Linked DNA regions of Nisaea sediminum. The protein of the gene in region 1 interacts with the protein of each later gene in a pairwise test. Links are inferred from orthologs where the notes say so. Each region holds a gene or a part of one and is shown in the gene's direction. Other genes may lie near its edges.

What was found. The genes of interacting proteins can lie anywhere in the genome.
Region 2: the proteins of gyrB (region 1) and gyrA interact in binary tests that used the Escherichia coli proteins (3 or more experiments, as listed by UniProt). The link is inferred for Nisaea sediminum from one-to-one orthologs.

Annotation. Positions count from the first base shown.
Region 1 is NZ_JACZCQ010000006.1:524,512-527,947, reverse strand. The notes cover bases 250-3,342. They hold gyrB (DNA topoisomerase (ATP-hydrolyzing) subunit B), read left to right. Parts: upstream 250-617; coding sequence 618-3,068; downstream 3,069-3,342. Other genes in these bases: IG122_RS14505 (hypothetical protein), read left to right, coding at 3,184-3,342; recF (DNA replication/repair protein RecF), read left to right, coding at 250-593. Also shown: more of recF, read left to right, coding at 1-249; more of IG122_RS14505, read left to right, coding at 3,343-3,436. UniProt on the Escherichia coli protein: DNA gyrase negatively supercoils closed circular double-stranded DNA in an ATP-dependent manner to maintain chromosomes in an underwound state.
Region 2 is NZ_JACZCQ010000002.1:118,431-121,950, reverse strand. What follows is about bases 229-3,520. They hold gyrA (DNA gyrase subunit A), read left to right. Parts: upstream 229-569; coding sequence 570-3,320; downstream 3,321-3,520. Other genes in these bases: coaD (pantetheine-phosphate adenylyltransferase), read left to right, coding at 3,337-3,520; IG122_RS04060 (class I SAM-dependent methyltransferase), read left to right, coding at 229-410. Also shown: more of IG122_RS04060, read left to right, coding at 1-228. UniProt on the Escherichia coli protein: A type II topoisomerase that negatively supercoils closed circular double-stranded (ds) DNA in an ATP-dependent manner to maintain chromosomes in an underwound state.

The DNA of each region.
Region 1 (3,436 bases):
GCGACCGGGCCTGGTTTGCGGCGCTCGAGGAATCCATCGCCGAGAAGGCGGTCGCCATCGCCGCGGCGCGCACCGGTCTGGTGGCGCGCCTCAACGCGGAGACGGAAGCCGGCTCCGGCCCGTTCCCGGGCGCCGAGCTTTCCCTCGAAGGAGAGGTCGAGGCCGATATCGCCACCCGGCCTGCGCTGGCGGTGGAGGACGATCTGAAGGCGCAGCTCGAAGCCACGCGGCGTCTCAACGGCAGCGAGCCGGCCCCGGTGCCGGGCCCGCACCGCAGCGATCTTCTTGTGCGTCACCTTCCGAAGGACATGATGGCGCCGCATTGTTCGACCGGCGAGCAGAAGGCGCTTCTGATCGCCATCGTGCTCGGCCATGCCCGCCTCGGCGCGCAGGAGACCGGCGCGGTGCCGGTCCTGCTGCTGGACGAGGTCGCGGCGCATCTCGATAGCGGCCGCCGGGCCGCGCTTTATGATATTCTCCTCGCGCTCGGCGGGCAGGTCTGGATGACCGGTACCGACCGCGCGCTTTTCGCGTCCCTCGAGGGCGCCGGTCAGTTCTTCGCCGTCGAGGACGGCGCGGTCCGGTCCGACTGATCACCTGCGTAACTGGGAGCCGACATGGCACAAGACGATCTTCCGGAACAGAACGGCGCGAATGGCGAGCAGGCCGAGTACGGCGCCGAATCGATCAAGGTCCTGCGCGGTCTTGATGCGGTCCGGAAGCGGCCGGGCATGTATATCGGGGACACCGACGACGGCTCGGGCCTGCATCACATGATCTACGAGGTCGTGGACAACGCCATCGACGAGGCGCTGGCAGGTCATTGCGATCTCGTAACGGTCACGCTCAACGCGGACGGATCGGCGACGATCACGGACAACGGCCGCGGCATCCCGGTTGATATCCACTCCGAGGAGGGCGTCTCCGCCGCCGAGGTGATCATGACCCAGCTCCATGCGGGCGGGAAGTTCGACCAGAATTCCTACAAGGTCTCCGGCGGCCTGCACGGCGTCGGCGTCTCGGTCGTGAACGCGCTGTCCGAGAGCCTCGAGGTCCGCATCTGGCGCGAAGGCAAGGAGCATGTCATCCGTTTCCGCCACGGCGAGGCCGAGGCGCCGCTCGAGGTGGTCGGTCCCGCGAACGGCAAGAAGGGCACCGAGATCACTTTCCTGCCGTCGTCCGCGACCTTCACCAAGACCGTGTTCGACTTCAAGACGCTGGAACATCGCCTGCGCGAGCTCGCCTTCCTCAATTCCGGGGTGCATGTGCTGCTGACCGACGCGCGCGAAGCGGAGCCGGTGAAGGTCGACCTCTATTACGAGGGCGGCCTGAAGGCCTTCGTCGAATATCTCGACCGCAACCACCAGGCGCTGCACGAACCGATCGTGGTTATCGGCGAGCGCGACGGGATCACCGTCGAGGTCGCGATGGAGTGGACCGACAGCTATCACGAGAACACGCTCTGCTTCACCAACAACATCCCGCAGCGCGACGGCGGCACGCACCTCGCCGGCTTCCGCGGGGCGCTGACCCGGACGGTCAACAACTACGCCCAGGAAAGCGGGATCGCGAAAAAGGAGAAGGCCCAACTCAGCGGCGACGACGCCCGCGAGGGCCTGACCTGCGTGCTTTCGGTGAAGGTGCCGGATCCGAAATTCTCCTCCCAAACCAAGGACAAACTGGTCTCCTCCGAGGTCCGGCCGGTGGTCGAGTCCATCCTTGGCGAGAAGATGCAGCAATGGTTCGAGGAGCACCCGCAGGACGCCAGGCGCATCGTTTCCAAGGCCTATGAAGCCGCTGCCGCCCGCGAGGCGGCGCGCAAGGCGCGCGAGCTGACCCGCCGCAAGGGCGTGCTCGACATTGCCAACCTGCCGGGCAAGCTGGCCGACTGCCAGGAGCGGGATCCGTCGCTCTGCGAACTCTTCCTGGTCGAGGGCGACAGCGCCGGCGGCTCCGCCAAGCAGGCGCGCGACCGCAAGACCCAGGCGATCCTGCCGCTGCGCGGCAAGATCCTGAACGTGGAGCGGGCGCGCTTCGACAAGATGCTATCCAGCCAGGAGATCGGCACAATCATCGCCGCGCTCGGCACCAGCATCGGCTCGGAAGAGTTCAATATCGAGAAGCTGCGCTACCACAAGATCATCATCATGACGGACGCCGACGTCGACGGCAGCCACATCCGGACCCTGTTGCTGACCTTCTTCTTCCGGCAGATGCCGGAGCTGGTCGACCGCGGCCATCTCTATATCGCCCAGCCGCCGCTCTACCGGGCCAAGAAGGGCAGCTCGGAGACCTATCTGAAGGATGACCGGGAGCTGGAAGCCTATCTGATCAGCAACGGCATCGACGGGGTCACCCTGAGGCTCGCCGACGGGACCCAGATCCTGGGTTCCGATCTCGAACGGCTCGCCGAGCAGGCGCGTGACGCCAAGACGCTGATCGAGCCGCTGGTGCGCCGCATCGGTTCCTCCTTCGTGGTCGAGCAATGCGCCGTCGCCGGCGTTCTCAATCCGGAATTGCTGGCCGACGACACCCGGGCGACGGAGGCCGCAGCGAGCATCGCCGCGCGGCTCGACGCGCTTTCCGAGGATATCGAGCGCGGCTGGACCGGGTATTACGACGCCGACAATATCGAGCTCGTCTTCGAGCGAACGCTGCGCGGCGTCACCGAACGCTACCGGATCGACCAGGTTCAGGTCCGCACGCCCGAGGCGCGCCGCCTGACAGGTCTTGCGGCCGAGCTTGCCGCGACCTACGGCAAGGGTGCGGCCCTGCAGATGAAGGATACGGAGCGGGCGATCCACGGCCCGATCGCCCTCATCGAGGCGATCCAGGAGACAGGACGCAAGGGTCTCGCGGTGAACCGTTACAAGGGCCTCGGCGAGATGAACCCGGACCAGCTCTGGGAAACCACGCTGGACGCCAACCAGCGCACCCTGCTGCAGGTCCGCGTCGACCATCTGGACGAGGCTCAGGAGATTTTCTCCACGCTGATGGGCGACGTGGTCGAGCCGCGACGCGAGTTCATCCAGGAAAACGCCCTCAAGGTCGCCAATCTCGATATCTGATCTGCGGACAGTCACGGCGGCGGACCGAATTATTGAACTTCATCAGTCCGTTGCCCGTGATTGTATGCGTTGATAAAGTTCCCCCGGGGAACGGAATATCCGGGGGAAATCATCCATGCTTCGACGGGTAACGGCACTCTGTGCCGTCCTTACGCTTGTGGCCTGCGCAGGCCGCGAGCCCGTAATGGTCGAATCCTACCAGCGGCATGACGAAAAGATGTCCTGCGCCGAGATCGATCGCGAAATCGGCCGCAACAATGCGGGTATTCGGTCGCGCGTCGTCGAATCGAGCAACAGAACCGGCCGCAATGCGATGGTGGGGGCCGTCGGGGTCCTGCTGTTCTGGCCGGCGCTGTTCGCGCTCGACC
Region 2 (3,520 bases), on another replicon or contig:
GCTGGGCACGGGTGGTTGCGCATTTCCTCAAGCCGGGCGGCCGATTCTATTTCCTGGATGCGCATCCGGTGCTGATGAGCTTCGACGATCTCGCGCCGAAACCGCACGCGCCGGTCTACGATTACTTTCATAAACCGGAGCCGATCGCCTTCGACGGAACGGAGGCCTATGCCGACGAATCCGCGGTTTTGCAGACCAAACGAAGCTATGAATGGACCCATCCCGTCGGCGAGGTCGTAACCGCGCTGATCGACGCCGGACTGGCCATCGAATACCTGCATGAGTTTGACACGGTTGCCTGGAAGGCGCTGGCATTCATGGAGCCTTGCGAGGGCGGATTGTACCGTTTGCCGGAAGGAATGCCCCGGCTTCCGTTGAGCTATTCAATATCGGCTCGTAAGGCTCTGTAATCGCTTGATTAATCGGGCCGAAAAAATCGCTGTAAAGATTGTCCGAAGATGACGGTTCTGTTATAAAAACAGGGTCTTCCTGAGGTCCCGGCGGAGGGTCGACGATCATATGGCCGCTACCGCCTGCACAGGGACGTAACCAACCGGAAAAAGCGTGAATTGAGCTCGTCCGAATCCTCCTCTTTCGACATTTCGCCTGTCTCCATCGAAGACGAAATGAAGCGCTCCTATCTCGATTACGCAATGAGCGTGATCGTGTCCCGAGCGCTGCCCGATGTCCGCGACGGCCTGAAGCCGGTGCACCGCCGTATCCTCTACGCGATGAAGGAAGGCGGCTACGACTGGTCCAAGCCCTACCGCAAGTCGGCGAACATCGTCGGTGCCGTCATGGGGCAGTATCACCCGCACGGCGACAGCGCGATCTACGACGCCATGGTCCGCATGGCGCAGGAATTCTCCATGCGCCTACCGCTGGTCGACGGGCAGGGTAACTTCGGCTCGATGGACGGCGATCCGCCGGCGGCCATGCGATATACCGAGGCGCGTCTCGCCAAGGCGGCGGAAGGCCTGCTCCGGGACATCGACAAGGACACGGTTGACTACGTCGCGAACTACGATGAAACCACACAGGAACCCAGCGTTCTTCCGGCGGAATACCCGAACCTGCTGGTCAACGGCGCCGGCGGCATCGCTGTCGGCATGGCGACCAACATCCCGCCGCACAATCTCGGCGAGGTGATCGACGCCTGCTGCGCCTATGTCGACAATCCGGGCATCACCATCGACGAGCTGATCGAGATCGTCCCGGGCCCGGATTTTCCGACCGGCGCCATGATTCTCGGCAAGAACGGGATCCACTCCGCCTATCATACCGGCCGCGGCTCGGTCATGATGCGGGCCAAGGCGGACATCCAGGAAATCCGCAAGGACCGCAACGCGATCGTGGTCAGCGAGATCCCCTACCAGGTGAATAAGTCCCGCCTGATGGAGCGGATCGGCGAACTTGTGCGGGAAAAAACCGTCGAGGGCATCGCCGAGCTGCGCGACGAGAGCGATCGCGACGGCGTGCGCGTCGTTGTCGAGCTGAAGCGCGACGCGGTTCCGGACGTGGTCTTGAACCAGCTCTACAAATTTACCCCGCTGCAGACCAGTTTCGGCGTCAACATGCTGGCGCTGAACGGCGGCAAGCCGGAACAGATGAACCTTCGCGACATCATCGTCGCCTTCATCGCCTTCCGCGAGGTCGTCATCACCCGGCGCACCAGGTTCCTGCTGCGCAAGGCCCGCGACCGGGCGCATGTCTTGGCGGGTCTGCTCGTCGCGGTGAACAATATCGACGAGGTGATCCGGGTAATCCGGGCCTCACGCGATGCCGCCGACGCCCGCGAACAGCTGATGGGCCGGGACTGGCCGGCCGAGGATGTCGAGGAATTCATCAGCATCATCGACGATCCGGGACACAAGGTCGTCGACGGCAAATACCGTCTCTCCGATGCCCAGGTCCGCGCCATTCTGGAACTGCGTCTGCAGCGCCTGACCGGCATGGAGCGCGAGAAGCTGATCGAGGAGACCAAGGAACTCGCGGCAAAGATCGCCGAGTACCTCGAGATCCTGCAGTCACGTCCGCGGATGATGGAAGTGCTGCGCGCGGAACTGGTCGCGGCCAAGGAAGCCTATGCCACGCCACGCCGGACCGAGCTCGTCGATGCCGAGTTCGAGCACGATATGGAGGACCTGATCCAGCGCGAGGACATGGTCGTGACGGTCAGTCACAACGGCTATATCAAGCGCGTGCCGCTCTCGACCTACCGGGCGCAGAAGCGCGGCGGTAAGGGCCGCTCAGGCATGTCGACGCGCGATGAGGACTTCGTGAGCCGGCTGTTCGTCGCCAACACCCATACGCCGATCCTGTTCTTCACCTCGCGCGGCATGGTCTATCAGATGAAGACCTACCGTTTGCCGATCGGCACGCCGCAGTCGCGCGGCAAGGCGCTGGTGAACCTGCTGCCGCTGGAGCAGGGGGAATGGATCCAGACTATCATGCCGCTGCCGGCCGAGGAGGATGATTGGGAGAACATGCATGTCATGTTTGCCACCTCCGCCGGTACGGTGCGCCGCAACGCGCTCTCCGATTTCACCAATATTAAGCGCAACGGCAAGATCGCCATGCGGCTTGATGAAAACGATCGGCTGATCAATGTGCAGCCCTGCATGGAGGCGGACGACGTCTTCCTCACCACGCGGGACGGCAAGGCGATTCGCTTCCGCGCGACCGACGTGCGGCTGTTCCGCGGCCGCGATTCGCTCGGTGTTCGCGGCATCAGGCTGGCAAAGGGCGACGAGGTCGTCTCGATGTCGATCCTGCATCACGTCGATTACCAGGACGTGCCGGGCTCGGATGTACTCGAACGCGATCTCTACCTGAAGCTCGCCGGCCAGATGCGCCGGGCCACGGGCGAGGGCGAGGAGGAGGTCGAGGCTCCGTCCGGCGATATCTCGCAGGAGCGCTTCATCCAGCTCAGCGCAGAGGAGGAATTCATCCTGACGGTGACCGAGAGCGGTCTCGGCAAGCGTACCTCCGCGCACGAATACCGGATTACCAATCGCGGCGGTCAGGGGATCGCCAACATGGAACTGACCAAGCGCAGCGGCGGGGTCGTGGCCGCCTTCCCGGTGGCCGACACCGATCAGATCATGCTCGTCACCGACGGCGGGCAGGTGATCCGCTGCGCCGTCAACGAAATCAGCATCACTGGGCGCAGAACCCAGGGTGTCTGGATCTTCCGCGTCGATGAAGGCGAGAAAGTCGTGTCCGTCAGCCTTGCAGGCGATGAGAACGGAAACGATGCGGAAGAGGGGGAAGAATCGGAAGCCGACGGTAGCGGTGGCGGAGACGCCTCCGAGAGCTAGCAGGGGACTAGGGAACATGAGAGTAGGTGTTTATCCGGGCACGTTCGACCCGATCACGAACGGGCACCTGGACATCATCCGGCGTGGCAGCAAGCTGGTGGACAAGCTGATTGTCGCCGTCGCGCGCAATGCCGGAAAAGGTCCGCTATTCAGTCTCGACGAGCGTGTCGAGATGGTGCAGGACGAGATCGACCTGATCA